4 regions of the Bacillus sp. ISL-47 genome follow, and region 2 is predicted to be linked to each of the others. Evidence: predicted binding sites of a transcription regulator. Region 2 holds the regulator's gene; each other region holds the start of a gene.
The links. Region 2 encodes Rex, which represses fermentation and respiration genes when NADH is low (regulators of the CRP and FNR family bind a similar motif). Its sites were predicted from a motif close to TTGTGAAATATTTCACAA; they were not measured.

Region 1 (7,890 bases), on a different contig from region 2:
CCGCTTATTCGGTACGAAGTAATCTAGCGGGCAATAGTCGGACAAAAAGATCTAATATCTTTTAAAAAAGGAAGGTGCTTCGAATGAATCGCCCGATTAAAGTTATGACGATTTTTGGGACAAGGCCGGAAGCCATAAAAATGGCTCCGCTTGTTCTTGAATTGCAAAAATATCCTGATCACTTTGAATCGATTGTGACTGTAACAGCCCAGCATCGTGAAATGCTTGATCAGGTTTTAAATATCTTTCATGTTAAACCGGATTATGACCTGAATATCATGAAAGACCGCCAGACTTTGGTAGACGTGACAACACGCGGACTGGAAGGCCTTGATAAAATCATGAAGGAAGTGAAGCCTGATATCGTGCTTGTTCACGGCGATACGACCACTACTTTCATTGCGAGCCTTGCTGCATTCTACAATCAGATTGAAGTCGGTCATGTTGAAGCTGGATTGCGCACATGGAATAAGTACTCTCCATTCCCGGAGGAAATGAACCGCCAGTTAACAGGCGTTATGGCCGATCTTCATTTCTCGCCGACAGCAAAATCAGCTGAAAACCTTTTAAATGAAAACAAACCGGCCGAGAAAATTTTCATTACAGGAAATACAGCGATCGATGCACTTAAAACAACGGTTAAGGACGAGTATCATCATGAAGTGCTTGAAAAAGTCGGCGATGACCGTCTCGTGCTGCTGACCGCACATCGCCGAGAAAACTTGGGCGAGCCAATGAGAAACATGTTCAAGGCCATTAAGAGGCTTGTGGAAGAACAGAATGACATTCAAGTGGTTTACCCGGTACACCTAAACCCGGCAGTAAGGGAAATCGCTTCTGAAATACTTGGTGACGACAACCGCATTCATTTAATTGAACCGCTTGACGTCATTGATTTCCATAACTTTGCTTCCAGAGCCCATTTGATTTTAACAGACTCAGGCGGAGTACAGGAGGAAGCGCCATCGCTTGGCGTGCCTGTGCTTGTCCTGCGTGATACAACGGAAAGGCCTGAAGGGATCGAAGCGGGTACCCTAAAGCTTGCCGGTATTGAAGAACAGCCAATCTATGAACTGGCAACAGAGCTTTTAACTGACGGGACTGCTTACGAAAAAATGGCCAAAGCTGTAAATCCATACGGAGACGGCAATGCTTCCAAACGAATTTGTGAAGCCATCCGCTATCATTTTAAGCACACAACTGATCGTCCAGAAGAATATAAACCGCAAAACTAATCAAAGTGCACCTATTAAAATGACTGCCTCCAGCAGCGTTTGATAGGTGCATTTTTTATCGAAAAAAATACTAAAAGGGGAGGGGAGAGGAGGAAGAGAATCTGTAAAAATGAAATGGTTGAAATGTTGGTGGTTAGGTGGTTAATGGCGGTTAGGTTGTTTAAAGCGCAAATTCATGGTAATTAATAGTTTTTTAAGTTAAAAGTCTCTTTTATGCAGGAGCTGAAAAAGCTATGATAGAATATATAGAGATAGGAAGCGGTTTTACAAGTATAAATAGACGTGGTTAGTATGTTGGTGGTTGGATGGTTGGTAAAGGTTTTGAGTAAAAACGTTGATATAGCAGTGTTTTAGGACGAGTGAACGTATGAAGGTCTGTTGGAGTCATGGGGGAGTACTGTTAATTGTGGCCGATCCGATGGGTAATGGAAAAGCTGCAAAATGAAGCGTGGTGGTTTTGTTGGCGGTTAGGTGGTTGATTATGAACAGTACCCATCAATTGCCGGTTGATCCGCAATAAACCAAGAAAGGTGCTGAGGACGTTGGCAAATCAATATTTGACAATGAAGGAGCTCAAAGAAGCACTTCCGGAGATACCCGAAAATAGTTTAAAGCGTTATTTGCAGGAGCATGCAGAATACATAAATTTTAAAAAAGAACATAACCGCTATAAAATACAGGCTTCGGAAATTGAGAAGCTGAAATTAATTAGAAAATTATATTCTGATGGATTAAAGAAAGAAGAAGTAACCACCAAGCTTGAAGAAGCTGGATTCCCGGTCACCATTACAGTGGAGGATGAGGAAGAAAGCAGCAGCACATCGCTCATGAATGTGAATCATGAGCTTACGGATATGAAAAAGCTTGTCAGTTTTCTGGTTCAGCAAAATGAACAGTCCCGCCTTCAGCAAAATAAAATCAGGGAGCAAAACAAACAGCTCATCCATGAAGTTCAAGAGCTCAAACAGACGATTGACGATCTAAGACATGCCCAGGAACAAGGGAATGAGCAAGAAAGCGAAAAAGTCACTTCCCTTTATGAAAAGCTCATGCTAACGCAAAAATCTGTGGAAGAAGTGGCGAGTGCAGTGGAGGCTGAAAAAAGCAAAACCATCTGGCAAAAGCTATTTGGAAAGTAAAGGCAGGCAGGTTTTTAGAAATTTACGTTTAAACGGATAGCAACAGGGTATTGGCATAATGATTTAAATACCCGGGAGGTTGAAAAAATGAGAGCTTTGGCAGTAATAGAGGCAGTTTTGATTCTCTGGATCATCTTGTTGCTTGGATCACTAATGGGAACTTTAATGTCAGAAGGTCTTATTGCCTTGGTATTTAAGCTGGCAGAAGGCAAAGGCGTCGTCCTTACATTATTATTAATTTCTGCAACGCTAATAGACATGTGGAGAGATAAAAAGCGCGATCGTTTGATACAAAAAGGAAGGCTAGAACCGAACCAGTTATTTTAATACATATGAATAGTCGCAGCGCTTCATGATGGGCGGCGATTTTTATAAGTAAAACAAACACGCATACTCACCCTATAATCAGCCCACCCTAAAACAAAAAGAGGGTGGACTTTTTTATGAAAAAATTCTTGGTGATTTTTACAATCATGCTAACAATAGCAGGTCAAAATCCTGTTTCAGGCCGCACTCTTTCACACCCTCCTCTTCCGAAAGACTCACCTGATATCGAAAAGGTGGCCATTGTGGTCCTTAAAGAGGAAAAGGAAGAACTGGAAATAAAAAGGCTGATCGAGCGTCATCCGGATCTGCAAATAAGGTATGTATATAAACAGGCGCTAAATGGCTTTTCTGTTAAAGGGAAGCAGTCTGCTTTGGCTAGCCTGCTTAATCAAGAAGATGTTTCTGCTGTCTCCCCGGTTAATACTTATTTTGTTCATTCCGGAGATAATATCAAGCTGATTGGAGGCACAGCCGTCCGAGGGTTTTTTGATCAAAATAACCGGCGCCTGACAGGCAAGGATGTAAAAGTTGGCGTCATTGATACGGGCATTGATTATAATCACCCTGATTTAAGAAGAAGCTACGGGGGCGGCCATGACCTGGTTGATCAGGATAAGGATCCGATGGAAACGAAAGCAGCCGGGGGACAGGGTACACTGCACGGCACCCATGTTGCAGGCATCATTGCTGCGAATGGAAAAGTTCAAGGAGTAGCGCCAGAAGCAACGATTATCGCTTACCGTGCACTGGGGCCAGGCGGCAGCGGGACAACAGAACAGGTCATTGCGGCTATTGACCAGGCCATAAAGGACAAGGTGGATGTATTAAATCTTTCCTTAGGAAATAACGTAAACGGTCCAGATCTTCCAATCAGCCTTGCGCTTAATAAGGCAGTTGATAAGGGGATTACGGCAGTCACCTCCTCAGGCAACTCCGGTCCGAATATATGGACAGTTGGTTCACCGGGTACCGCTTCAAAAGCAATTTCTGTCGGCGCTTCAACTCCGACGATGAAGGTACCGATTCTTAACGCTGGCGGGCGAAGGATCAGGCTTGATCTTCTTCAAGGTTCAAAGGATTGGGAGTTCGACCGTTCCTATGAGATTGTATATGGGGGAATTGGACGCAAGGAAGAATTAAAAAGTGCTAATGGAAAGATTGTTTTAGTGGAAAGAGGCGAACTGACTTTTACGGATAAGGCGGTCAATGCACTGGAAGCTGGTGCGGAAGGGATTATTATTTTTAATAACACTAAGGGAAGATTCTTTGGCAATCTGGATAGTGGAGTTCCAATCCCTGTTGCGGCATTATCCAAGGAAGAAGGGGAAGAACTCAGAAAGATTACAGAAAAGAGAAAGCTCCTCGGCCGTACTTATATAATAGAAGAAAAGGATATTTTAGCTGATTTTAGCTCACGGGGACCTGTTACATCCACATGGGAAATCAAACCGGATGTAGTAGCTCCTGGTGTAGCAATCAATAGTACCATTCCGGGAGGATATCTCCCTTTACAAGGGACCAGCATGGCCGCTCCCCATGTCGCGGGGGCGTGCGCTATCCTGAAACAGGCTCATCCTGACTGGGGGCCTGAGAAAATTAAGGCTGCGCTGATGAATACGGCAAAGCCGCTTGTTAACAATGAGGGAAAACTGTATCGAACATACGAGCAGGGAGCCGGCAGGATTCAGCTGGAGAAAGCATTGCGAACGGAAACGGTTATCCATCCAGCCTCCCTGCAGTTCGGGAAATTCCAAATAGCAGACAGGCTGCATGAGCACAAGAGCTATGTAACGGTTGAAAACATAAGTAATAAAAACAAATCTTATTCATTTTCCATCCCGTATAAAGAACAGGGCATTAACTGGGAAATGCCAAGATCTTTTCAATTGAAGCCAGGCGAGAAAAAGAAGCTTGAAATTAAGATGTCGGTAGATCCTACATTATTGAAGAAAAAAATTTATGATGGAAGCTTAGTGATGTCAGCTGGAAGTGAAGAAATGAGAATCCCCTATCTCTATGTTCTGGAGGAACCAAATTATCCAAGGGTAATGGGATTTGGACTTGGAAAAGGGGACAAAGAGAAGACATATAGATATGAAGTATATTTGCCGGGCGGAGCAGAGGAATTCGGAATAGCGATGTTTGATTCGGAAAGCCTTCGCTTCATGGGATTTCTGGACTGGAAAAGGAATGTAGGCAAGGGGCAGCTTCTCCAGGAGATACCTGCTGACAAACTTCCTGGGCCCGGTTTGTATCTGGCCAAAGTGTTTGCTAAAAAGGCAGGCAAAGAAGATTGGATTGAGACTTATCTCTTTATCAGACCGGATGGACAGATAGGAGAACCGGAGCCTTCCGGACATAGCAGGGATTTAGTGAATGAATAGGCTGTGTATATCAATATTGGCTCACAGACCAACCGTGATTCGCTAAATCAACGGGTAAGTTTAACATAGTCAACATTAAAAAAACCGCAAAAATAGAGCGTTTTCAGGGGCGAAGCAGAAACTCGCTCCTTTTTCAATAGAATGGGAAAAATTAATTGTGATAAATATGTGAACATACCATATTTTTACCTTTTTGTTTGTGAACTTTTTCACTCCAAACGCATTGACATTGACAATGCCCTATTGTATGCTTACAAAGGGTAAAAGATGATAGGGTTTTCAAAATATTTGTGCAGACATATTTCCCACTTCTGCATGATGTAAATGTGATTAATTATGGCCTCAAAACCCACTTACCATTCTCTTAAGAGAGGATGCGTTTTTATGCGTCAAAAAGACCGCAACCCATTTAAGGCGATGGCCTTAATGTCCGCCATTCTTTCTCAATTAGTTGGTTCCACGCTCATTGGCATTTTCGCCGGAAGGTGGCTTGACAGCAAGGCAGGAACCGAGCCGTTATTCCTATTAATCGGCTTGTTCATTGGACTGGGCGCTGGGATTTACGCCATGCTTCGCTTAATCCAACATTTCTTCACAGGAGAATAAACATCATGCCGGAAATCAAAGCAATTTTTCAAAGACAGCGAAAGTACATATTCCTGTTATTGTCTGTATACGTTCTCGGCTGGGGTTTTACGCCTTATCAATCTGTTTTTCTCGGCTTGATCCTTGGTACAAGCCTAAGTCTGTTCAATTTGTGGCTGATGGCAAGAAAGACGCTGCAATTTGGAGAGGCAGTCGAGAGAGGCGAGAAGGTGCGCTCCCTTGGGACAGTATCCAGAATGGCTACGGCAGTTCTTGCTGTCATGATCGCTCTGGAGTACCCTGAAAAGCTGCATCTGCTCAGTGTTGTATTTGGATTAATGACATCCTATATTGTCATTATGATAGATTATTTTCTTCAATCTTTTCATTTACGTAAATAGCGGGAAGAGAGGTGAACACTATTGCATCATGAAGCTCCTATAGTAGAATTTTTAGGATTGAATTTTAACTTATCTAATGTACTGATGATTACAGTGGCAAGTGCTGTTGTATTCATTATTGCTTTGCTTTCCACCCGTCAGCTTGCCATGAAACCAGCGGGAATGCAGAACTTTTTCGAATGGATCATGGACTTTGTTAAGAATATCATTAACAGCACGATGGACTGGAAAACAGGCGGAAGATTCCATATTCTTGGATTAACCCTGATCATGTATATCTTTGTATCAAACATGCTCGGACTTCCGTTTGCGATCACTTATGATCACACTTTATGGTGGAAATCGCCAACAGCCGATCCGGTTATCACCTTAACTTTGGCGGCTATGGTTGTGGGGCTTTCGCATTACTATGGCGTCAAGCTAAAAGGAGTAGGAGAATACGGCCGGGAATTCTTCAGGCCAATGCCTTTCTTGTTCCCATTGAAAATCATTGAAGAGTTTGCAAACACTCTAACACTGGGACTTCGTCTTTACGGTAATATCTACGCAGGTGAAATCCTGCTGACATTGCTTGTCGGAGGGCTTGCACATGCAGGGGTAGGCGGTATGCTTGCAGCAATTCTGCCAACAATTGTATGGCAAGGATTCTCAATCTTTGTCGGATCTATCCAGGCATTCATTTTCTGTATGTTAACAATGGTTTATATGGCACACAAAGTGAGCCATGACCATTAATATATACCTGTTCATTTTATGAACAAAACATTTTAAACAAATAATTTTTTATACAATTTAAGGAGGAACTCAATAATGGGTCTTTTAGCAGCAGCAATTGCAATCGGTTTAGCAGCACTAGGTGCCGGTATCGGTAACGGTCTTATCGTATCTAAAACAGTAGAAGGTATGGCTCGCCAGCCAGAAGCTCGCGGTATGCTTCAAACAACAATGTTCATCGGGGTTGCGTTAGTAGAGGCTGTTCCGATCATTGGCGTTGTTATCGCGTTCATGGTTATCGGCGGTTAATTAATACTGTAAAAATTGTACAAAATGGCGAAGATCATTCTGTGAACCTTCGCCATTCCTTTATGTTTTTTTACCTGGAATCATAATTCGGATTCATGCATATGACTCCGTTTCATAAGTGAAACGACTCTTGAAGGGAGTGAATCGAGGGTGTTAACAAACAGTCTAGTATTAGGTGCTGCAGGCGGCGGTTTCAACGGCGGGGACGTTTTGTACCAGCTGGTTATGTTCATCATTTTGTTGGCATTGCTGAAAAAATTCGCTTGGGGTCCATTAATGGGCATTATGCAGCAGCGTGAAGAGCACATTGCAAGCGAAATCGAAGCGGCTGAACAAAGCCGTACAGAAGCAAAAAAGCTTTTGGAAGAGCAAAGAAATCTATTAAAAGAAGCACGTACAGAAGCACAAGGCCTTATCGAAAATGCAAAGAAACAAGGCGATGTGCAGCGTGAGGAGATCATTGCGGCTGCCCGCACTGAGTCTGATCGCATTAAGGAATCTGCTAAGCTTGAAATTGAGCAGCAGAAAGAACAAGCGGTTGCAGCTATTCGCGAGCAGGTCGCTTCATTGTCTGTCCTAATTGCTTCTAAAGTAATTGAGAAGGAATTAAGCGCAGCTGATCAAGAAAAGCTGATCAATGAATACATTCAAGAGGCGGGAGAAAAGCGATGAGCAACTCCACGGTAGCAAAGCGCTACGCGTTGGCTCTTTTCCAGCTTGCGAATGAACACCAGCTTCTTGACCAAATGGAAGAAGAGCTTCGTGCAGTGAAAGAAGTAGTAAACCATAACTCAGA
Region 2 (7,890 bases):
AGTTTCTTTACTTATTTTCTGATCATTATTGCCACATTCGATCTTGGCACCGGCCTGAGAATGGTTGGTTTCCATTTTAAAATGAAAAATAAAAAAAACAAAAAATGAGCCCGCAATAAGGCTCATTTTTTATGATTGCTCACTTTCAATTTCCTGAAGCTTCTCTGCTTCCAATACTTTTTTATAGGAAATGCGAGAGATAAAAATACTGACTTCATATAAAAGCAGCAGCGGAATCGTCACCATCATATGGGATAAAAGATCCGGCGGTGTAATAAAAGCCGCTATGACCACTAATACAAAGTAAGCATATTTCCGTATCTTCACCAAATATGCTGGTGTGACAATTCCCAGCCTTGTTAAAAACATGACCACAACCGGAAGCTGGAACAGCACCCCAAATGGAATGGTCAGCTGGAAAAGGAATTGAAAATATTCATTTATCCCGATTACCTGATTGATGGCAAGCCGGTTGGCAATGGAAGTCATGAACTCAACTACAAATGGAAATAAAATAAAATAAGCGAATGCGATTCCGCCGACAAACAAAATGACAGAAACGGGTATATAGCTAAGTGTAACTTTCCGCTCTTTGTCAGATAATCCTGGGCTAATAAAGGCCCATAGCTGATATAAAATCACGGGTGATGTAATAATAAAAGCGATCAGAAAAGCAAATTGCATATAAACTTTAACCGGGTCTGTTAACCGGAAAGCATTCATCGTCAATTCCTTCGCTTCATCCGCTTTTTGCAAATAAACAATCAGCGGTTCAGCCAGGAAAAAGCTAAATATCACGGCGATAAAGAAAAAGATAACGGAAATGACTATCCTTTTTCTTAATTCGCCTATATGTTCATAAATCGTCATATCATTATGACTCATATCTATTCATCCTAACTTACTTAGCATCTTTTTTATCGTCATCGTCCGCTAAGCCTTTTGCTGCGTTTTTAAATTCACGTAATGTATTCCCTGCTGCTCTTCCCAATTCCGGAAGTTTTTTTGGTCCAAATATCACTAATGCAATCAAGATAATGAGTATGAGGCTACCAGGTCCAAGATTCATCATTGCCGCACACCTCCCCTTACCTATAATAGCGAATCCATTACAATCTTCAACTGTTATCTATTGGAATGCAGGATGGATTACGTTTCTGCAGGATAATTTTTTAAGAAATAAACCAGTGACTGCAATTCAACAGCCAGGTCAATATGGTGAATCCGAATGGATGAAGGCACAGTCAGTCTCGCTGGCGTAAAATTCAGGATGCCTTTAATCTTGGCTTTAACCATCCGATCTGTAATCGCCTGTGCAGGCGGTGCCGGTACTGTTAGGATGGCTACCTGAATATCATTTTCTTCAATGACCTTTACCAGATCATCCATATGGTAGACAGGCACATCCCCTATCTTCGTTCCTACCTTGTTCTCGTCCACATCAAAAGCAACTTCTATCTTGGTATTATTATTCTTAAGAAAATTATAATTTAAAAAGGCCGTCCCTAAATTACCTACTCCAACCAATGCTACTTTAGTCAGTTCATCCTGATCAAGGGTTTTACGAAAAAAGGATAGCAGATAATTTACATTATAGCCGTAACCTTTTTTCCCTAACGCACCAAAATAAGAAAAGTCCCGGCGAATTGTTGCCGAATCCACCTTAACCGCTTCACTTAGTTCCGCTGAAGAAACCCTTTGTTTCCCCGAGGAGTGGAGGTTTTTGAGAAAACGATAATATAAAGGAAGCCGTTTAGCTGTGGCTTGAGGTATTTTCATTGGTTCATTGGCCATTCGTCCATCTCCGTCCCTATGATGTATTAGTCTCTTTTAAAATCTCCGTTTTTCCCGCCTGTTTTTTCCACCAAAAAGGTTGGTCCGATTACCATTCCTTTGTCTACTGCTTTACACATGTCATAAACAGTTAGAGCACAAACAGAAGCTGCTGTTAACGCTTCCATTTCCACACCTGTATTTCCTTTCGTCTTTACAGAAGCAGTGATGAACAGAATATATTCTTCCTGCCCAGTTTTCCATGAAAAAGAAATATCTACGCCAGTTAGCGGCAGCGGATGGCACATTGGAATAATATCCCATGTTTTCTTGCTTGCCATGATGCCGGCAACCTGTGCAACCGAAAGCACGTCCCCTTTTTTCATGGTATTAGATGTAATCTTTTCATATATTTCCTTATTAACAGTTATACTCGATTGGGCAATGGCTGTCCGCGCTGTTTCAGGCTTATCGCTGACATCCACCATTTTTGCTCTGCCTTCTTGATTAAAATGGGTAAAATCCGCCATAAAAAAACACCTCTCTCCAAAATCATACACTATTTTTCCCCATCTTTGTACGGGCTTTGTATGCTTCTTCACATATTTCTTTACTATTTTCGTATAAAATATTTCCATTCAGCACCTGCAGGATAAAAGGCCTGCCTCCTTTATTGCCGAACATATATGAATAAGTTACACTTACTCTATACTATAGAGGTGAAAAAAATGATACTTTTACAAGTAAATCAGCTATCGAAAAACTTTGCTGCTGATCCTATTTTAACGAATATAAAGCTTGAAGTACAAACCAGGGACCGAATTGCCCTTGTAGGACGTAATGGAGCAGGGAAATCTACCCTTTTAAAAATTATAGCCGGCCATATGGCGTATGATTCCGGGGACATTATAAAACCTAAGGAAGTAACGATAGGATACCTGGCTCAAAATACGGGCCTTGAGTCCGACCTTTCCATTTGGGATGAGATGCTGACAGTGTTTGAGCATTTGCAAAAACAGGAAAAACAGCTGCGTCGTCTTGAAGAACAAATGTCAGACCCTGAAGCCATGAATAATTCTGATGCATACGATCGAATCTTAAAGGAATATGACAAACTTCAGGTAGAGTTCAAAGAGAATGGCGGCTATCAGTATGAAGCGGATATCCGTTCCATTCTTCATGGGCTGAACTTTAATTCTTTCGGCTACAATACGAAAATTTCAACCTTAAGCGGCGGCCAAAGAACAAGGCTTGCCCTTGGAAAACTTTTGCTGACAAAGCCCGATATTCTCATATTGGACGAGCCGACAAACCACCTGGACATTGAAACATTATCATGGCTGGAGCAATACTTGCAGAGCTATGACGGTGCCATTCTAATTGTTTCCCATGACCGTTATTTCCTCGATAAGGTTGTTTCCCAGGTATACGAAATTTCAAGGCACCAAATCCGTAAATATCCTGGAAACTATAGTTCCTATTTGGACCAAAAAGCAGAAAACTTTGAACGGGAAATGAAGCAATTTGAAAAACAGCAGGAAGAGATTTCAAAGCTTCAGGATTTTATCCAGCGCAACCTTGCACGGGCTTCAACAACCAAACGAGCCCAAAGCCGGAGAAAACAGCTTGCCAAAATGGAAGTGATGGACAGGCCGCTGGGAGACGAGAAATCCGCATCGTTTGGCTTTGATATTGAAAGGCAATCTGGCAATGAAGTTTTAAATATAAAATCACTGGCTGTCGGATATGAAGATAAAGTTTCTGAAAATATTTCCTTCCGACTTGCCAGAGGAGACAGCATTGCCCTTGTAGGGCCAAATGGAATCGGCAAATCTACTTTACTGAAAACGATTGTGAAAAAGATATCGGCTCTTTCCGGGGATATACAATACGGATCCAATGTAACAATCGGATACTATGACCAGGAACAGGCTGAGCTTACCAGTAATAAGCGAGTCCTAAACGAATTGTGGGATGAATATCCGCTTAAGCCTGAAAAAGAAATTCGCACGATCTTAGGCAATTTTCTTTTTTCCGGTGATGACGTCCTTAAAACTGTCTCAACTCTTAGCGGCGGCGAAAAAGCCCGCCTGGCTCTGGCAAAGCTGATGATGCAGAAAGCTAATTTCTTAATATTGGATGAGCCGACAAACCATCTTGATCTGGATAGCAAAGAAATCTTGGAAAATGCTTTAATTGACTATCCGGGGACTATACTTTTCGTTTCCCATGACCGTTATTTTATCAACAGAATAACCACAAAGGTGATAGAGCTTTCCAGCAGCGGTGCAACTGAATATCTTGGGGATTACGACTATTATGTTGAAAAGAAGCAGGAGCAAGAAGAACTGCAGGCATTTGATCAAAATAACAATGATCATTCTGCACAGCCTTCAAGACAGGAAAAAAATAATTATCAGCTAGATAAGGAAGCAAAAAAGCTTGAAAGACAAAGAAAAAGAAGAATGGATGAAATCGAAGAGCAGATAGAAGCGCTGGAAAAGAAAATCGAAGATTATGATCAGCTTCTCTGCGATCCGGAAGTTTATCAAGACCACGAAAAAGTATTGGAAATAACAAAAGATAAGGATGAATTAAAAGCAAAACTGGAAGAACTATTGGATGAATGGACAGTTTTAGCAGATGAATAATGAAGGAAAATTCATAACTTTTAGACTGGTAGGATAGTCACTACCAGTCTTTTTTATTATCCACAAAGATAACCACAAACAAAAGTCGATTATATACGGTCTCCACAGAGTTTTCCACATTATCCACAGAAACACGGTAATTTATCCCCATTATCCACATAAAATTCAGAAAATGAGCATTTTATCCACAAAAAAAGCCCCCGGGCTACCGGGGACTTTTACCTATATTATTTATTGTTGTGGATAGCGATATCTAACCCTGGATTTGCATTCAAATCTAAGCCGGAATGAATGCCCTTTTCAAATAAAATACTGCCTGCTGCTGCAATCATGGCTGCATTATCTGTGCATAAAGATAGCGGCGGGATAATGAGCTCTATATCCGGATTACAGGCAAACTTGTCCTCCAATTCTGCACGCAGTCCTTTGTTCGCTGCAACACCGCCTGCCAGCAGAAGCTGCTTAACTTTATATTCCTCCACAGCTCTTTGCGTTTTCGTTACAAGTACATCTATTACACTTTCCTGAAAACTTGCCGCAAGATTCTCAGGGACAATTTCTTCCCCACGCTGTTCTGCATTGTGGACAGTGTTAATAACTGCAGATTTTAAGCCGCTGAAGCTAAAGTCATATGACCCTTCTTCCAGCCAGGCCCTTGGCAAATTGATCGTAGGCTTCCCCTCATGTGCAAGCTTGTCTATATGCGGTCCTCCCGGATATGGCAGGCTTAACGTTCTTGCTACCTTATCATAAGCCTCCCCTGCAGCATCATCCCTTGTTTCGCCAATCACCTCAAAATGGCCATGTTCCTTCATATACACAAGCTCTGTATGGCCTCCTGATACAACAAGTGAAAGCAAAGGAAACTTCATTTCAGCAACTAAGCGGTTAGCATAAATATGCCCTGCAATATGATGCACGCCAACAAGCGGGATCCCATGGGCAAAAGCAATGGCCTTTGCTGCATTTACACCGATAAGGAGTGCCCCAACAAGGCCAGGCCCTTCAGTTACAGCAATTGCAGATAGATCCGAATAAGTAATTCCTGCGTGGTTTAATGCTTCTTCCAGTACTATAGTTATTTGTTCGACATGGTGCCGGGAAGCAATTTCCGGGACTACTCCGCCGAACCGTTTATGGCTTTCTATTTGGGATGCAACAACATTAGCCGCAACCTCCCGGCCATTCTTTATGATGGCAACTGCTGTTTCGTCACAACTCGTCTCAATTCCCATGATCCATTGATCTTTTTTATTCATAAATTCACCCACATTACTAAAGCATCCTCTTGATTATCAGTATAATAGTTCTTTCTAATTGCTCCATCCTGGAAGCCGAGTTTGCGGTATAAGGACTGTGCGGTGAAATTGGACACTCTGACTTCAAGGGTCATCGTTTTTGCACCCATTTCAACGGCAACCTCAATTATCTTGCGCATTAGTGCTTCACCAAGTTTCCTCCCCCTATATTCGGGCAGCAGTGCAACATTGGTGATATGAGCTTCGTCCACAACTATCCATACTCCGCAATAGCCTATCACTTTATCATCTTCTTCTATAACTACGTATACGGCAAACTGATTCTGTGTTAATTCGTTATAAAAAGCTTCCCTGCTCCAGGGAGTAGCAAACGATTTATGTTCAATTTCCAAAACATCATCAATATCCTGCTCATTCATAAAACGGAAAGTTAAGGACTTATTCATGCTTTCGCTTCCTCACCACTATAGCTTTTTTTCTTTGTTCGCTTCTATCCAATTGGCCTCAGCTTCCGCAAGACGAATATAATTCGGAACAAAAGAATGAACTTCCTCACCCTCTCGGTCTCTGCCTAATAAAGCAAGTTCCGCAGGCCGTGGGTTGTGTTCGGTTGGTGCTGCATATATAGCTTGATCTTTGAGTGTTTCCTCTAAAACATTACGATGCAGCGGCAAATCGTTTCCTATGAAAAGTACCTTCTCATGTTGCTTAGAAAGCTGTTCAGCCCAATCTTTAGAAAGAAGCAGCTGGTCCTTTACAAGAGAAACTAACTGACCTTCCGTATATTGATACAGACCAGTATAAATCTGTCCTCTCCTGGCATCGAATAAAGGGGATACTACCCCATCAAAATACCTTCCTGCAGAAGCAGCAAAAATTTCCAAGCTTGATACTCCTACCAGCGGTATATTTAATGTCCATGCAAGTGTTTTTGCTATAGTCACACCAATTCGAACACCAGTATAAGAACCAGGCCCTTTCGCAACCACGATCTTATCTAAATCAGCTGGTTTGACATCACATTCTTTCATTAACATATCAATAGCCGGCATAACCCGGACAGAGTGATTCTTCTTCACATTTGTAATATGCTCGCCTATTACCATATCACCCTCGAGGAGGGCCACTCCTAGAGGGTAATTAGATGTATCGATGGATAGAACCTTCATGACATAATCTCCTTACACAATTCCTCATATCTCTTTCCTTTTGGTTCCAAAATTAGCCTTCTTGATCCTTTGTCTCCCAAATATAAAGAAACCGTCAACAATTCATCAGGAAGCTGGTCTTTAATTAAATGAGCCCATTCTACAACTGTGACCCCATTGCCTTCAAAATATTCATCAAAACCCAGATCTTCAAAGGAATCTTCCACTCTGTATACATCCATATGATAAAGAGGCAATCTTCCCTGGTATTCCTTGATAATTGTAAAAGTTGGGCTATTCACATTCCTGATTACACCCAGGCCCTGTGCCAGTCCCTTTGTAAATGTCGTTTTACCTGCACCTAAATCACCTTCCAGAGCAAGAACATCCCCCGGCCGGAGCAGGCTGCCAAGTCTTTTTGAAAATCCCATGGTATCCTCTGGCTGGTTCGAGATAAACTCAATCTGATTCATATTATTTCATCACCTTTAGTGGTTTAATCTGCGTATGAACAAAAAAACCTTAGGATAAATCCTAAGGAGAATAATCTATATGTAGTGTACATCATTTTAAATCAATGGGCAAAGCATGCCCTCTTTCATTAGTTGGTTCACTAGAAGGAAGACTAAAAAAGACATAAAAAAAGACGAAACCTTGTTTCGTTCTTTGAATTAAATCTATAAAAATGGCGGTCCGGACGGGACTCGAACCCGCGACCTCCTGCGTGACAGGCAGGCATTCTAACCAACTGAACTACCGGACCGGATTGCGGGGGCAGGATTTGAACCTGCGACCTTCGGGTTATGAGCCCGACGAGCTACCGGACTGCTCCACCCCGCGATAGTATTATTTATGTGATTTTTCTATGCTCACATATAGCATAAGGACTGTCCCGATCTCAGGAAGCTAAACAAAGATGCGTCTCGATCGGTACAACTCGCAGAATATTCTTGAAGCAACGCTCGTTGCTCCACCCCGCGATAGTGTTATTTATGTGATTTTAAAAATGTCCATATATAGCATTTAGAAAACCAAAGCCCGGCAGCGTCCTACTCTCAC
Region 3 (7,890 bases), on a different contig from region 2:
TTATCCATGTTTCTAAAGACATTTTGCTTAATGCCGTTTTTGGAGGGGTTATAGCAGCTGTAGGAGTAGGGATGACACTAAAGTGGGGGGCATCTACAGGCGGGATGGACATTATTGCTATGGTATTGTCCCGCATGAAAGATAAACCGGTCGGTACATATTTTTTCACGCTTAACGCCATCATTATAGTAACAGCTGGATTTCTGTATGGCTGGGAAAAAGCGTTGTATACCCTTGTGACCCTTTATGCCTCAACAAGGGTAATCGATGCTATCCATACAAGACATGAAAAGTTAACAGCACTAATCATTACGAAAAAATCTGATGAGATGAAAAAGGCGATTCATGATAAGCTTGTCCGCGGGATTACAACCATCCCTGCAAAGGGTGCTTTCACCAACGAAAGCAAAGAAATGATGATGATTGTTATTACACGCTATGAATTATATGACCTTGAGAGAATTATAAAAGAGGTAGATCCAAGTGCTTTTACCAATATCGTGCAAACAGCTAGTGTTTATGGTTTCTTCCGCAGGGATTAAATGACTGGAGGGATGCAGATGCTGCGTCTATTGGTGTCTATGGCTATTTTTGTTCTTTCTGTACATTTACAAAGCACTGAAGCGGCTGGCAATCAAAAGCCGTATGAATTTGAGGTTATTCCATATGCAGCACCGGAAACATTGGAAATGGAAGTGGTTCTGAGAAATACCGCGAGTTACCCTTTGGACTTTGAATTTCCAACTTCACAAAAATATGATATAACCATTAACGATAAAAATGGCAATGAAGTATACCTTTATTCAAGAGGCAAGGCTTTTCTGCAGGCATTGCAGACTCTTACTTTAAATCCTGATGAGAGCATGATCTGGAAGGAACAATGGAATTATGCTCATGAGGGCAAGAGGGTCTCTGAAGGGGAATATCAAATAAATGCCATTTTGCAGGCCAGGAAAATAAATGGAGAAACGTTAGTTGCCAAAGAAACGGCTGAAGCCTCTGTATATATACCGGGTGAAAATCCTGCATTCCGGCAGACAAAAGTCAGTGGTGAAAAGGGTAATTATATCGTTACGGGAGAAGCTCGCCCTGTAAGCGGGAAGCTCTGCTACACGGTTGAAGACGGCCACAATGAACTAATTACTGAACAGCCTCTAAAAACAAATACAAAAGATTGGGAGCCCTTTAAAATTGATGTGAGCATTCCTGCAGATAAACTTCCAGAAAGCGGGTCAGTGGTTCTGCATTTGTATGAAAGAAGCAAAAGAGACGGCAGCATTATTCATTCTTTCCCTGTATTATTGGAAAAAAGAAGCTGACAGCCAATTACGGTGTCAGCTTCTTTTTATTAACGATTTTGCGGATCGTATTGCTCCAGCTCCTGCTGCATTTCACTTAGCTGCTCCTGTTCAGCTGCAGTGGAATTCGCAAACGCGGAACTTAATGCATTTTTCGCGCGGGATACAGTTGCTTGGCCTGCAGAATCAGCATTTTTTGCTAAGTCTACGTATTTTCTGGCTTCCTGAAATAATCTGTTTCCCATATTATATTCCTCCGAGGGATGATTCCTTCACATTAGCCAATTTTACGGCTTCTGCCTCCGCATAGGTCATGTGGTACGGGATACGTTCATCATGCTTACTAACAGTGTCAACACCCTGTTGAACGAAGCGTTTTGATTTATTACGTTTACCCATTCGAATCCCCTCCGTGAAAGAAGTTTGAAACAGCCTGGCTGCTTCATCCTTTAGTATGCTCTAAAGCTTTGATTTCAAAAAGGGATTTAATGGCCGAGTTTCTAATTAATTCTTCTGCAGTTATAGCGCTTTTAAATTTAATAAATCATTTAAGTAAACACCGATACCATCTTCTTCATTTGATAACGTGGTTTCGTTGGCAATATTCTTGACCTGGTCAATGGCATTTCCCATTGCTATGCCGTAGCCTGCATACTCAAGCATTTCCAGATCATTATCTTCATCGCCGAAAGCAATAATCCGCTCGGGCGGGATTTGGAAATAGTCAGATGCTTTTTGTAAACCGACAGCTTTATTAAGGCCGGATTTTACGATTTCAATTACATGCCAAGGTGCTGCCCAGCGTCTATGATCAATCACTTCTGCATGAACTTCGGATAAGTGGCTTCGAATGGATTTTACATGTTCTTCGTCTGTGTGGATTAGCATGCTGGTCGGATTATCATTGAGATAATTGCGCAAGTCACCAGTGGTGATATTGGGATCTCCAAATCCAAAAATATCCAATAGCTTTTCATCGTGATAGTGCAAGTAAACATCATCAATAACTTCCGCAACGATATTATGGATGGTATAGCTGTTAACGGCCTCAACAATCTCCTTCGCAACGCTCATTTGCAGGGGCGTATGGTAAATTCCCCAATTGCGGTCATTAGGATGATGGATATAGGCACCATTGAAATTTACAATTGGTGAAGTAAGCCCCATTTCCCGATAGTAAATCTCACTGGAGCGGAATGGCCTTCCAGTAGCAATCATGACTTCATGTCCTTGTTCACGGGCCTTTTGAATAACCATTTTTGTTTTTGATGATATAGTTTTATCATCTTTTAATAAAGTGCCATCCAGGTCTAGTGCAATTAAATGTTTTTCTGCCATAAGATCTCCTTTTATTATCTTGATTTCACAGAATAAGAAAGTATATTGACTCTTTATGCTGCTTTTCTAATAAGTGTAAAGGTTTGTGAAAAAAAAAGTCCACATGTTAAACTGAAAATATAGAAAGAATTTACAATCGAGTCAAGCTTCAGCTTTTACAGACATTATATATATATATGTTACCAATATTATATTATTTTTGTAAAAAAATTCACTTTGCCTAAATATTAAGGACGCAGTTATATACATGCAGTTATTATTATTAGGGGAATTGTTTGGGAGGAAGAGCTTTGGTTATTATAGAGAATAAGTACATTAACAAGATTCCTGTATTGGACTTGGCCAGACAGGAGTTAAGAAAGGCTCAACTGCCAGTTATCATTTTTGTCCATGGCTTTACAAGTGCAAAAGAACATAATCTTCATTACGCCTACTTGCTTGCAGAAAAAGGTTTCCGGGTAGTGCTGCCGGATACATTGTTTCACGGAGAAAGGGCAGCCGGGTTGTCAGGCAATGATCTAAATTTCAGATTATGGGATATTGTCCTCCATACTATAACTGAATTAAAAATCATTAAGGAAGCATATGTAGATGAAAAGCTTATTAAGCCTGAAAGAATAGGCCTTGTTGGAACCTCCATGGGCGGCATTGTTACATTAGGAGCGTTGACGCAATATGCCTGGGTTAAAGCCGCAGTCAGCCTTATGGGTATGCCTTACTATGAAAAGTTTGCCCAATGGCAGATGGATGAACTCCAAAAAAATAATATTGAAATTCCAATGAATGAGGAGGAAGTGACTGATCTGCTGAAAACCCTAAGAAAGCGGGATTTAAGCCTGCAACCTGAAAAACTGGGAAAAAGGCCCCTGATGTTCTGGCATGGCAAAAAGGATTCAGTTGTGCCATTTTCCTATACATATCATTTTTATGAAAGCATACAGCCCCTATACAACGATGCGCCTGAAAAACTTCGATTTATTACAGATGATAAGGCAGGACATAAAGTAAGCAATGAAGGGTTACTTGAAACAGTAAAATGGTTTGAAACACACCTATAACCAACTTTTTTTCAATTCGTTTAAATATTTGTTATGATAAACTAAAGTACAAAAGAAGGAGTGCTGTAAAATGGATCAGGATTTAAAAGATAGCATCATGGGTGCACTTGAGCTTGTTGTAGACCCTGAGCTTGGCATTGATATTGTTAACTTGGGCCTAGTATATGATGTAAAGATGGAAGAGGAAGGCAAGGCTGTTATCGATATGACCCTTACTTCCATGGGCTGCCCTTTGGCTGGAACGATTGTAGAGCAGGTTAAGTCAGCTTTGGCAGATATCCCTGAAGTTAAGGATACAGAAGTGAATATTGTCTGGAATCCGCCTTGGTCAAAAGACAGAATGTCACGCTATGCCAAAATTGCACTTGGCGTACAATAAAAGAAAATCTCCACAAAAACACAGCAGGCAGATGGCTTGCTGTTTTTTAAATTGATGAAAGGAAGATTTATATTCTTCTTCCTGATTCTAAATTGTTTGGAGCATGCAGGGTTAACGATCTATTCGGCTCTTTGTTCCAGTCCGGGGCTTTAAAATATAGGAACAGCGGCCATAATTGGTTGATGGCAGCAAGTATGGTGTTAACCAGCAGGAATAGCGATGGTAATCAGCTAAGGATATCAATTTTATCGTTAATCATGAGGAATAACTCCCCTAATCGGCTTACGGCTACGGTCACTAAACAACAAAATTAACTCTGATCTCATGCTTTAGGTGCTTATCAACAGATACGAATTTTGCCGGTAACCTTCTTCCGGCAGCACACAATTTTCTGGCGCATCTTTGTCACATCCCTGTCAAATTTCCCAAAAAGAACGTATATTTGTGAGAAAGTTCACTTATTAAAGCTTGTAATTACCCTATAATAACGATGCAAAGACAAAATATTGTTCAAGTTTAATGGCTTTATTTAGAATAGGCTGCCTGAAAAAGAGGCTGCTAAGGAGGCATCTATTATGGGATTCAGTAGAGATTTTAATAAAGACCCTTTTATTGTGATATGGGAATTAACAAGAGCTTGCCAGTTAAAATGCCTGCATTGCCGCGCGGAAGCTCAGTACAGAAGAGATCCGAGAGAGCTCTCCTTTGAAGAAGGAAAAGTATTGATCGATCAAATATATGAAATGAATAACCCTATGCTTGTATTCACCGGTGGAGATCCTTTAATGAGACAGGATGTATTCGAAATTGCGGAATATGCGGTGAAAAAAGGTGTCCGGGTTTCCATGACACCGAGTGCAACTCCAAATGTGACAAAAGAAGCAATTGAAAAAGCCAAAGAAGTAGGATTATCTCGCTGGGCGTTCAGCCTCGATGGCCCTAATGCGGAAATTCATGATCATTTCCGAGGTACATCAGGTTCCTTTGATTTAACGATTGAAAGGATAAAATATTTGCATGAATTGGAGATTCCAGTCCAAATCAATACGGTTATTTCCCGTTATAATATTGATTATCTTGAGGAAATGGCCAAGGTTGTAGAGGAATTGAAATGTGTTCTTTGGAGCGTATTTTTCCTAGTTCCGACAGGTCGGGGACAGGAAAAAGATATGATTTCTCCAGTTGAACCTGAAAAGGTGTTTACCTGGCTCTATGATTTGAGCAAAAGAGTGCCGTTTGACATAAAAACAACTGCTGCACAGCATTACCGCCGCGTGGTAATTCAGCAGAAAATGAAGGAAGCAAAAGCCCAAAACGAAGATATACAATATCTCGATGCACTCACACAGCAAGGCTTGACTGGTTCGATTGATGGTTTGGGCAGGGCGCCAAAAGGAGTAAACGACGGCAATGGATTTGTTTTCATTTCGCATATAGGCGATGTTTACCCGAGCGGACTTCTTCCTGTTAAAGCCGGCAATGTGAGGGAACAGCCTCTTGCCGAAATTTATAGAGAATCTCCAATTTTTAAAGATCTTAGAAATCCTGATAAATATAAAGGGAAATGCGGACAATGCGAGTTCCGTTATGTTTGTGGAGGCTCCAGGTCCCGAGCCTATGCCATGACTGGAGATTATTTGGAAAGTGAACCGTTCTGTGTGTATATTCCAAAAGCACTTAGGAAAAAAGTGAAAATCACATAAGAAGATAATAAAAAGAGTGCAGCTTAAGTTCTGCACTCTTATTCAATGCTGCAGTATATGGCGGGACAATTTTCACATCCAATTTCATTCTTTAAATATTGCAGATTCTTAACGACTATTTTTCCATCTAAACTGGTAATGATATCGTCTTTTTTTAACTCACTTAAAATCCGATTCGTACTTTCCCGTGAAGTACCGCAAAAATTGCCCAGCTCCTGATTTGTGAGGGGAAGGTCAATCAGGATTCCTTCGTCAACCTTGGATCCGTAGCTGTTGGTCATCCGAATAAGGGTGGAATATAGGGCGCCTTTTTTTCCGTTCAGGACAAGGTCCCTGAATTTTGTCTGTGTTTTGCGGAAATGGTCACTCATCCATTTCATAAATTCAAAAGCCAGGCTGCTGTTTTTAAAAATTTCTCTTTCCAGTACATCCTTTTTAATAACAGCGATTTCACCCGCCTCAAGCACTAAAGCATTTAACATATATTTAGGGGAGCTTGTAAAAAGAGTCAGTTCACCAATTATTTCATTTTCCCCGCATATTCTAAAGGTAAGCTCTCTTCCATCTGCGGTTATCTTGCTGATTTGAATTTTACCGGACAGAATGATATAGAGCTCATCAGCATCCATTCCTTCCTGAAAAATATATGAGCCTTTTTTTGTTTGGGTTTGCCGGTCAGCGAAATGTAGAAGCTCCTTAATTTCGATGGAATGGGTTGGTTTTATAGGTGTCTGTGTCATGCTAATCCTCCTTTTATAAAAAAATCTTTCTGTCTTTTTTCACAATAATACCATCTAAATAGTGAAAACATACCTGTTGTTTGTGTCTTAATTGTGGCATTTTTTTCTGTTTTTGAAAACGAAGGTTTATCTAGCCGTTGCAACCTCAAAAAAATTTCTTTAACCTGTTAACATTGGAAAAGTTTTATGTTCTAATAGTAAAAGCCCTTAATTTGAGGTGTTAGGTTATTTCTGTTATTTTAAGGGAAAGGTTAAAATATATATAAATCTAAGGATGAAACATAATAGACTTTAAATAGATGGAAAAATAAAGGAAGTCACTCTTTATATGGAGTTGAACGCAATGGCTAAAACAATCATAAAGGACCAATTGAATAGACCTTTGAGAGACCTGCGCATATCTGTAATTGACCGCTGTAATTTCCGCTGTCAATATTGTATGCCGGCTGACATTTTCGGGCCTGATTTTGCTTTTCTCCCTAAAAGCGAGCTGCTTAGTTATGAAGAGATTGAACGGCTTGGCAAAATCTTCGTAAGCCTTGGAGTAGAAAAAATCCGATTAACAGGCGGAGAACCTTTGATGAGAAAAGACTTGCCCAAACTAGTAAAAATGCTTTCGAACATTGAAGGGCTGAATGATATTGGGCTCACTACTAATGGTGTATTGCTCCCCAAACATGCCAAGGATCTGAAGGAAGCGGGACTAAAAAGGGTGAATATCAGCCTGGATAGCTTGGATGATGAACTGTTTGGAAAAATTAATGGACGCAATGTGGGTGTCAAACCCGTACTAAAAGGGATTGAGGCAGCGAAGGAAGCTGGGCTTGGCGTTAAACTAAATATGGTCGTAAAAAAAGGGCTTAACGATTCGGAAATTGTTCCAATGGCCAAGTTTTGCAAAGAAAACGGATTGCAGCTCCGTTTTATTGAATATATGGATGTCGGAAGCACAAACGGCTGGAAAATGGACGAAGTTGTCACCAAAAAAGAAATCTATGAAATTTTAAAGGAACATTATTTATTAGAACCAGTAGATCCGGATTACTTTGGAGAAGTTGCCAAGCGCTACCGATATAAGGGCACAGATGTTGATGTTGGATTTATTACCTCTGTCTCAGAATCCTTCTGTTCAAGCTGTACACGTTCTAGGCTTTCTGCAAATGGGCAAATCTTTACCTGTCTCTTTAATGGAGAAGGACACGATCTAAAGGAATTTATGAGAAAAGGCGCGAATGATGAAGAAATAACCGAGCGCATTGTTAACATTTGGAACGGCAGAAAAGACAGATATTCCGATGAACGTACGGAAGAAACGATAGCCAACCGAAAAAAAATTGAAATGTCCTATATAGGCGGGTGAATTATGATTGAAAA
Region 4 (7,890 bases), on a different contig from region 2:
CCAGCACTTTCCAGTTATGATTTAATGTCGGTGTTATTTCTTTCTTTTCTAAAAAATAGTTGGCAAGCAGCTCTGCCATATCCGTTTGTAATTCTTTAACTACTGGTTTGTCCTTGAACATGGTATAGCCGCCTCCTCCGGCAGCCCGGTAATTATTCATAACTACATCATACTTCGTATCTTCTTCAACAGGTCGGCCTTTATACTGAAGTTCTCTGATCCGGTCACCTGCCGCACGCGAGACATCAATCACATATTGAATCCCTTCCCACATATCATAATTATAATGCTGTGGCTTAGGAAATGAAAAGTCGGGATTTACGATAATTTGACCGTCTTCATCCAACTCAAAATAGGAAGCTGAACGCTCCAAAGCATCTTTAATATCCTTACCAGAAACTCTGAGTACACTCAAAGAGTTGGGATAAATATAGTTGGTGACAATCTCCCTCATCGTTACTTGATGGCTAAGCCCTGGTGCACCCTCATGAAACAAAGCAGTACAGGAAATATCTGCTCCTGCCGCTTCCATTTGGACCTTATTAATAAACTCTATAAGCGTATGCTCCTTTAACCGGGCCTGGAATATATCATTAATAAGCATATCCCCATTAATTTTTCCGATTACTGTTTCCAGCCATTTTTGCGTTTTGGATTCATAGTAGCCGGCTAGTTGAAGGATCTCCTCATCTGGCACAGCTTCATTTGCTGAAATTAGGGTTGATCGTTTCTCTTCAATAAGCCAGTCATTGTGTTTCTTTTTGAACTTAACAGTAACCTTCGCAAGAGCCTGGCCATTAAACCCAGGCTGGACAACTGCGACTCCGTTAATTTTTTCCCCTTCAAGAAAACGGTGCTGATGCCCAGTGATCAGCACATCAATCCCCGGCACTTCTGTACAAATCCGGTACGCTTCATTTTCTCCTGTTTGCTCTTCCGTCTTCACACCAGTGCTTAGATCCCTTTCAAACCCTCCATGATAAGATACAATAATCAGGTCCGGCTTTTCTTCTTCTTGAACATATGGGATCCATCTTTTCAAACTGGACACAGCTGATTCAAATGTTATATTTTCAATATGCTGCTTCTTCTCCCAATTTGGTATATATTGGGTTGTTACCCCAATAACTGCTGCTTTTAAGCCACTTTCAAATGTTTTTATTTTATAAGGCAGGCCAAAATAGGTTTCCTTTGTGGAGCTGTATAGAATATTGGCTGCCAGCCAGGGGAAATTGGATTCACTTACTGCTCTCGCGAGTATGCTCTTGCCATAATTAAATTCATGGTTACCAATGACAGCTGCATCATATTCCAGCTTATTTAATATTTGAATCATGGGGTTTTTTTGGCTGCTTAAGTAACGGGAATAATAATAAGTTAATGGTGTGCCCTGGATTAAATCTCCATTATCTATAAGGATTGAGATCTCGCACTGTTCCCTTTCTTTCTTTATAAGTGCTGCAAGCTTGCCCAATCCATGCTCTGCATTCTCTCCCGTACCATACAAATAAGGGTAGATATGGCCATGTATATCACTTGTAGCTAAAATAGACAGCATAATTTCAGCTTTCATCAAACCCCTCCTTACATATTAAAATATCATTATGAAGTCAGAAATAAACCTCTATCGGCACAAAATGGTATAATATTGATATTGCAGGATAGATGCAGACAAATCAACCTTAAAACTTTGGAGTTAAAAAAATGAAGAGTCGATACGGAAATTTATTTATATATGTAATTGTTGTTATTATCCCCACATTAATTGGCAGCTTTTTTTTCTTTATGGACGCTGTGAAGCAAAATGATGAAGATAGGCTTGAAGAAGCAAGATGGATTGGCTCCATTCATCAGAGGAGCTGGGACCAGTTTATTTCCGAGACAGTTACTACACTTGAGATGTTATCGCTGACTGCAGGCACAGTAAATACTAAACCTGAGAAACTGGAGCCTCTCCTGCAGCAGGCCCATCAAATGGATCCCCGATATGGTGGACTTTACCTTTTAAACACCAATGGAAGAGTGTTAACAGGATCAAACCAATTTTTAACGGACTCTTATTTATCTGATAAAGAATATATTAAAGAGGTTTCCAGAACGAAAGACATTGTTATTTCAAATAGCCAGGAAACTTTAATAAATGGACAAACAGTCATTGGCATCGGAAAGCCTGTAATAAATGAAGATGGTGAGCTTTTATCTATTATTGTCGCACATATGAGGGTAGACTACGTTCAAAATATCATGAGGCTGCTAACACCTGATGCAAAATTATCCGTACTGAATTCTGATGGGAAAACCATTATGGATATTAATATGGATGGAGAGTCCTCTTTTTCGAACCATAACAGCATTTCCATTCCGATAGAGAGGCTTCCATGGAGTGTGAAGGTTAAATTGCCAGCTAGAGATAGCTGGGAAATTATTAAGGAAGCAGTCCAATTTATACTGGTTATGTTAATAATCAGCCATATCCTGTTTCTCTTTATAAAATATTTAAAGCTGAAAAAGCAGGCTCAAAATGAAAAAAAAGAAAATGAGCTGCAAAAGCTTGAGCTGGTAGGCACATTGGCAGCCAGCACAGCCCATGAAATCAGAAATCCATTAACCGGGATAAAAGGGCTTATCCAGCTCTTAAGTGAGAAGTACACGAGCACGCAGGACCAATATTATTTTTCAGTAATTAACGATGAAATCAGCAGAATCAATGAAATTGTCAGTGAGTTTTTAATCCTTGGAAAACCGACAGCCCAAAAAACGGAAACACTTGACCTTCGGAATATCATAAAAGATTTAGAACCATTGATCATCTCTGAAGCAAACTTACACAATGTTTATTTCCAAACTTCTTTGCCGGATGACCCTCTGATGGTAAATTGTACGAAAGATCAAATGAAACAGGTTATACTGAATATTACAAAAAACGCTTTTGAATCAATGGAAAACGGCGGAGAACTGGTCATTAAACTGAACAGGCTTCCAACAAAGTGCCAACTGAAGATTATCGACACTGGTTCCGGAATTCCGGAGAATGAGATTGAAAAAATATTTAATCCGTTTTATACCTCGAAAGATACGGGAACCGGACTAGGGCTTGTTGTATGCAGGCGAATTCTCCAGTCTTTCGGAGGGGATATCTATATAACAAGCAAGGAAAACAAGGGAACACATGTCGATATCTTCTTGCCCCTGTACTCAAATAATGGGTAATGAAAAAAAGTTTAAAAAAGGTGCCTTCACAATTGTGATTGGCACCTTCTTTCTATCCGGCTTAATAGATCGATACTTTTCTATCAATCCTATTCTTTATGTCCTTAAGCATCAGCAAGAGATTTTCGTCTCTGTCCTCTGGTGCTATTTTTTTATAAAGAACTGAATAAAGTGTCACATCTCTTAATCTCAAAAATAAAGGCAGCTGGACTTCCCAATTCTCTGGAAGAGGGTTTTTCTCCTGATAACCCTTTAAAAAAGAATCTAGAAACAACTTGCCAAAAGCTTTCCTTTCCTCCACATTTTCTTCTTTGAAACGATATAAAAGGGTGTAATACAAAGGGATGGCAATATCAGAAGTGAACCAATGATAACAGCAGTCATCAAAATCAAAAATATGTATATCAGTTCCATCATAAAAAAAGTTTCCTGAATGGACATCTGTATGAATAAGGCCAAAGTTGTCCTTGTTTTTCGGAAGTACCAGCAGCTGCTTAAGAAGCTCTTTAGTATTATTTATAACCAATTTATCTGTTTCAGGGACATATTTCTCAACATCAAGAAGGTCCTCTTCATTCCATTGCGTACGGCGGGCTGATCTATATGGCGGATGATAGGTTTTTGTTGCTTTATGCATTTTTCCTATAGCCCTTCCCCAGGCTTCAAAAAGTTTCTCATTAAATTCGGGTGATGTGACTCTGATTGGCTTTCCTGGTGCTTTAGTAAAAACACTGGCATAAAAGAAGGAACCATCCTCTGCAGATACCGACTCTACAATTTTTTTATTATCTGATGGAAAAAACTTCGGAACATTTACGCCCTGCTGATTTAAGTAATTTACCCAGTCTGCTTCTGCTAACAGCTCCTCATGCTTGCGGTGAGAAGAGTGGGTAATCCTCAAAATATAAGGTTCTTCATTTCTATAAACCTCGTATACATAGTTTTCGAAATCACCAAGTTTTTTGTAATCCTTTTTATCTAATGAATAGGTAAGAAGAATCTTGCTAAGAATATCCCCAGTCATTAAATCCTCTACAGCTTTTTCCATCTAACCCCCTGCTTTCTTTTCAAACTATAAATATTCTAAATAATCCTAATTATATATTGCAAAGGCTCTTTTCGTATAGATGGTTGTTTTTGGACTATAAAGCTTGCCCGTTGATTTCCGCTCCAGTCACTCAAGCTGCCGCGGGGAGGAACAGAGCTCCTCGGCTTTTCACGCCCGCTTGGTCTCCCGCTCCCTCTCTTCTTGCAGGACACTGAATCAGCTGCTTCGAATAAACAAGAAAATGCGAATGCATTTTCGAGGATCAAGTGCCTTCCTCTCCAATCAACTCAGTAATTAAAACTAGTTTGTAAGCAACAAACTTTGTGAAAACAGCCATTACAAAAGATAAAATCAAAATAGCTATTTTTAAAGATTAAAGAATGAGGTACACTATATTTAGTTTCACGAAATTTTGTACAATTATTTAAAAAATAGGCTCTGTTAAACTTGCCTGTTGATTTCCACTCCAATCAACAATGAGCTTTACACAGCCTAAATATAAAGGAGTCCTGTCCTATGAGTACTTCCGCTGTTTCAGCACGTCCCTCTGCTCAGCCGCAGCAGGAAACGGCATATCGAATTCTATTTATCATCGGGCTTTGCCACCTTTTAAATGACTCAATCCAATCCGTTATTCCAGCCATGTTTCCCATATTGGAAAAATCAATGGGACTAACATTTTCTCAACTTGGGATGATTGCCTTTTCTTTAAATATGGTATCCTCCATTATGCAGCCAGTTATAGGAATAGCTACTGATAAAAAACCTGTACCCTTCGCTTTGCCAATCGGATTAACCTTTACTTTGTTTGGCGTTTTAGGGTTGGCATTTGCACCTAAGTATGAATGGGTTGTTATTTCCGTCTTGTTCATCGGGTTGGGTTCAGCAGTCTTTCATCCTGAAGGTTCAAGAGTAGCTTATATGGCAGCCGGCCCGCGCAGAGGCCTTGCACAATCCATCTATCAGGTTGGCGGAAATACCGGACAGGCTCTTGCACCTGTTATAACTGCGCTCATCCTTGTACCTCTTGGTCAAATGGGAGCCGCCTGGTTTACCATCGTTGCAGCCATTGCGGTAGGATTACTAATTTATATTGCATTCTGGTATACAGGGCGCCTTAAGCTTGAACGATCAACATTGAGCAAGAAAAACCCATCAGCTGCCAATTCAAACAAGAAGGTCTCTAAAGCTGTATGGGGAGCATTGGTACTCATTCTCTTTTTGATATTTGCCCGCTCCTGGTATATTTCAGGGATGACAAATTTCTATGCCTTTTATGCGATTGAAAAATATTCGTTTTCCATTGGGCAATCACAGCTCTTTTTATTCGCATTTTTAGTTTCAGGAGCGCTGGGAACCTTTTTCGGGGGTCCACTTGCAGATCGATTCGGCAAGAAGACAGTGATCTTTTTATCCATGATTCTCACTGTACCTCTCTCAATCCTGATTCCTTTTGTTCCATCTGCAGCTGCATTTATTTTACTGATACTCGGCGGGTTCGTTTTAATGTCCAGCTTTTCTGTCACGGTAGTCTATGCACAGGAATTGATCCCCGGTAAAATTGGCACCATGGCAGGCCTGACAGTTGGCCTGGCATTTGGAATGGGTGCAATCGGCTCCATTGTTCTAGGATATATTGCAGACACTTTTGGGCTCACTTATATGATCATATTCACCGGCTTTCTGCCTGTTTTGGGAATATTGACTTTATTGCTTCCTTCAGACAAAATCGTTTCTGATTGGAACTCATAAAATAGTAAAGGAGGGAACGTGTCCCTCCTTTTTATATTTCTTTTATTCTTTTGTATAACTCTTCTTTTTCCTCTTCTGATAGAAGATTTTCGGCCATAGGGAACAGGACACTTTCTTCCTTGGCAAAGTGCTGTGTCAGGGTATAGTATGCATTCTTAATCAGTCCTGCATTATAGGCCATTTCTTGTTCAGTCAGGTTTTCACATTTTTCCGCAGCTTCCATGTAAGCTTTTATATAACCTTTAGCCTGGTCATGCTCATACTCCATAACAGCTATAGGCCCAGTTCCTTTCCCGAGGTACTGCTCCATCATACGAAAGAGCACTCCTTCTTCCCTGGCTGAATGAGGGTCAAGTTCTTCTGTAAAAGTTTGTACTTTTACAATCAACTCTTTAAAAAGACCCTTGTCAGGAACTTCTTCAATTTTTAAGGAAAGCTGAAGCAATTCCTCAAGCATATTCAGCAGTGGAGGATGCTCCTCTTTTAACTGTTTTAAACCTTTACTAAGAATAACAGGACCGTTTCCCATCATTGCGCTCATACAGCCTTCCATTCTAATAACCCCTCCTAAGTTTGATACATACAGTATAAAAGGCAATAAAAGTTTATGTTGTGATAGCCATCACAGGGAATAAAAATATCGGTTCTAAGTTTTCTAAAAATTTTAACAATTTAAGTGCAATATTTTACTTTGATGCCATATAATAAAAATAAGATATTAGTTGTAACAGGTCTCATACTTAGCTATATACTTTCGTTGATTTACGGAAGCTAAACACCCCTAAACAATTGATTAAAAAATCGTTAGGAGGGATTTTATATGTATCAGCCAAACTATATTGATTTTTACCAAAAGTCGCTTATTCCAGCCGAATCATCTGACCCACCCCTTTCAGCTGGCCATACCCATTGGCTTATCGCGCTTGAAGGTCAGCTGAAGGAAGAAGAAAAAGAATTCTACTGCTGGAAGGTTACAGTCTATCCATCCAATTCCGAAGGCAGTTTTTCCTGGAACCAGGAACTATATGCTTCACCGCTGTACGAATGCATCCATCAAGCATTCAATCATGCCAAAGAACTCGAGAGCAATGTTAAAGACGCACAGCTAGGTTTTTTAAAAAGAAAAGAGAAAATTAGCTAACCTCTATATTAATTCCCCTTCATGCTTTATCTTTTTTTACCTTCAAATGTGAAATAACATACATATAGGTATTAACTACCTCTTCTATTGAAAATTTTCCTGACTGACAAATATATTATATTAGCGAAAGATTGATCGAATTATGGGCAGATATATTAATACGTTTGCCTTCAAAAAGCAACAAACTTTCCAAAACAGCCTTAACATAGCAAAAAAAGAGCCTAGATTTTCTCTAAGCTCTCAAGATTATAGGGGGTCAACTGTAAAAGTTCGACCATTTTTAGTTTAACAGTTTCTAATAGAAAAATTAAGATACTAAAGCACTATTACTTAAAAGCTTTAACGCGGTAATATGAATAATCCTTTTGCGAAGTCAAAAATAATACTACTTTCATACAATAGGTAGCAGTACTCCCCAACCGCTTAGCTTTATTAGTTGATCAGGCGTCCAAGTATTGGCTCCCATGCTAAAAGAATTTCTTCATTGCTTACACCCAACTTTTATAACGTTATATGGTGTATTTTAAAGCTTTAATAGTTTGGATATAGCTTGTTAACATTTTGTTAATAAATTGGGGCTACAATAATCATGTACCGAAGAAAGATCCCTTTTTATTTACCCCCCCTTTTAACCGGCCTTTATGAAGGGTCGGTTTTTTATATTCTTTTTAATAGGCTGTTTTCGTAAAGTTTGTTGCTTTTTAAACAAGTATTGTAGAGAGGTTGATTTCCGCTCCAG

Region 1: the regulator Rex is predicted to act here: its motif matches at 5,283-5,300, upstream of J7I93_RS10580 (AtpZ/AtpI family protein).
Region 3: the regulator Rex is predicted to act here: its motif matches at 4,516-4,533, upstream of J7I93_RS12550 (TIGR04053 family radical SAM/SPASM domain-containing protein).
Region 4: the regulator Rex is predicted to act here: its motif matches at 6,664-6,681, upstream of J7I93_RS06320 (hemerythrin domain-containing protein).

Annotation. Positions count from the first base shown of each region.
Region 1 is NZ_JAGGQS010000027.1:8,890-16,779, reverse strand. Features, by position in the region: gene upp (uracil phosphoribosyltransferase) at 1-22, shown strand, start outside; gene wecB (non-hydrolyzing UDP-N-acetylglucosamine 2-epimerase) at 84-1,235, shown strand; gene J7I93_RS10595 (hypothetical protein) at 1,778-2,374, shown strand; gene J7I93_RS10590 (hypothetical protein) at 2,462-2,701, shown strand; gene J7I93_RS10585 (S8 family serine peptidase) at 2,818-5,085, shown strand; gene J7I93_RS10580 (AtpZ/AtpI family protein) at 5,470-5,691, shown strand; gene J7I93_RS10575 (ATP synthase subunit I) at 5,697-6,071, shown strand; gene atpB (F0F1 ATP synthase subunit A) at 6,093-6,806, shown strand; gene atpE (F0F1 ATP synthase subunit C) at 6,882-7,094, shown strand; gene J7I93_RS10560 (F0F1 ATP synthase subunit B) at 7,245-7,766, shown strand; gene J7I93_RS10555 (F0F1 ATP synthase subunit delta) at 7,763-7,890, shown strand, end outside.
Region 2 is NZ_JAGGQS010000074.1:3,258-11,147, forward strand. Features, by position in the region: gene J7I93_RS22570 (DUF4305 domain-containing protein) at 1-108, shown strand, start outside; gene tatC (twin-arginine translocase subunit TatC) at 130-885, opposite strand; gene tatA (twin-arginine translocase TatA/TatE family subunit) at 902-1,072, opposite strand; gene J7I93_RS22585 (redox-sensing transcriptional repressor Rex) at 1,150-1,794, opposite strand; gene moaC (cyclic pyranopterin monophosphate synthase MoaC) at 1,821-2,303, opposite strand; gene J7I93_RS22595 (ABC-F family ATP-binding cassette domain-containing protein) at 2,502-4,424, shown strand; gene tsaD (tRNA (adenosine(37)-N6)-threonylcarbamoyltransferase complex transferase subunit TsaD) at 4,652-5,683, opposite strand; gene rimI (ribosomal protein S18-alanine N-acetyltransferase) at 5,680-6,129, opposite strand; gene tsaB (tRNA (adenosine(37)-N6)-threonylcarbamoyltransferase complex dimerization subunit type 1 TsaB) at 6,148-6,852, opposite strand; gene tsaE (tRNA (adenosine(37)-N6)-threonylcarbamoyltransferase complex ATPase subunit type 1 TsaE) at 6,849-7,304, opposite strand; tRNA gene J7I93_RS22620 (tRNA-Asp) at 7,518-7,594, opposite strand; tRNA gene J7I93_RS22625 (tRNA-Met) at 7,598-7,671, opposite strand; rRNA gene rrf (5S ribosomal RNA) at 7,868-7,890, opposite strand, start outside.
Region 3 is NZ_JAGGQS010000035.1:112,620-120,509, forward strand. Features, by position in the region: gene J7I93_RS12515 (YitT family protein) at 1-542, shown strand, start outside; gene J7I93_RS12520 (BsuPI-related putative proteinase inhibitor) at 561-1,319, shown strand; gene J7I93_RS12525 (DUF3813 domain-containing protein) at 1,349-1,543, opposite strand; gene J7I93_RS12530 (hypothetical protein) at 1,545-1,697, opposite strand; gene J7I93_RS12535 (Cof-type HAD-IIB family hydrolase) at 1,818-2,636, opposite strand; gene J7I93_RS12540 (alpha/beta fold hydrolase) at 2,927-3,694, shown strand; gene J7I93_RS12545 (metal-sulfur cluster assembly factor) at 3,765-4,073, shown strand; gene J7I93_RS12550 (TIGR04053 family radical SAM/SPASM domain-containing protein) at 4,649-5,776, shown strand; gene J7I93_RS12555 (Crp/Fnr family transcriptional regulator) at 5,815-6,516, opposite strand; gene moaA (GTP 3',8-cyclase MoaA) at 6,860-7,876, shown strand.
Region 4 is NZ_JAGGQS010000019.1:242-8,131, reverse strand. Features, by position in the region: gene J7I93_RS06340 (bifunctional metallophosphatase/5'-nucleotidase) at 1-1,573, opposite strand, end outside; gene J7I93_RS06335 (ATP-binding protein) at 1,705-3,210, shown strand; gene J7I93_RS06330 (phosphotransferase enzyme family protein) at 3,272-4,258, opposite strand; gene J7I93_RS06325 (MFS transporter) at 4,775-6,010, shown strand; gene J7I93_RS06320 (hemerythrin domain-containing protein) at 6,042-6,563, opposite strand; gene J7I93_RS06315 (hypothetical protein) at 6,831-7,151, shown strand.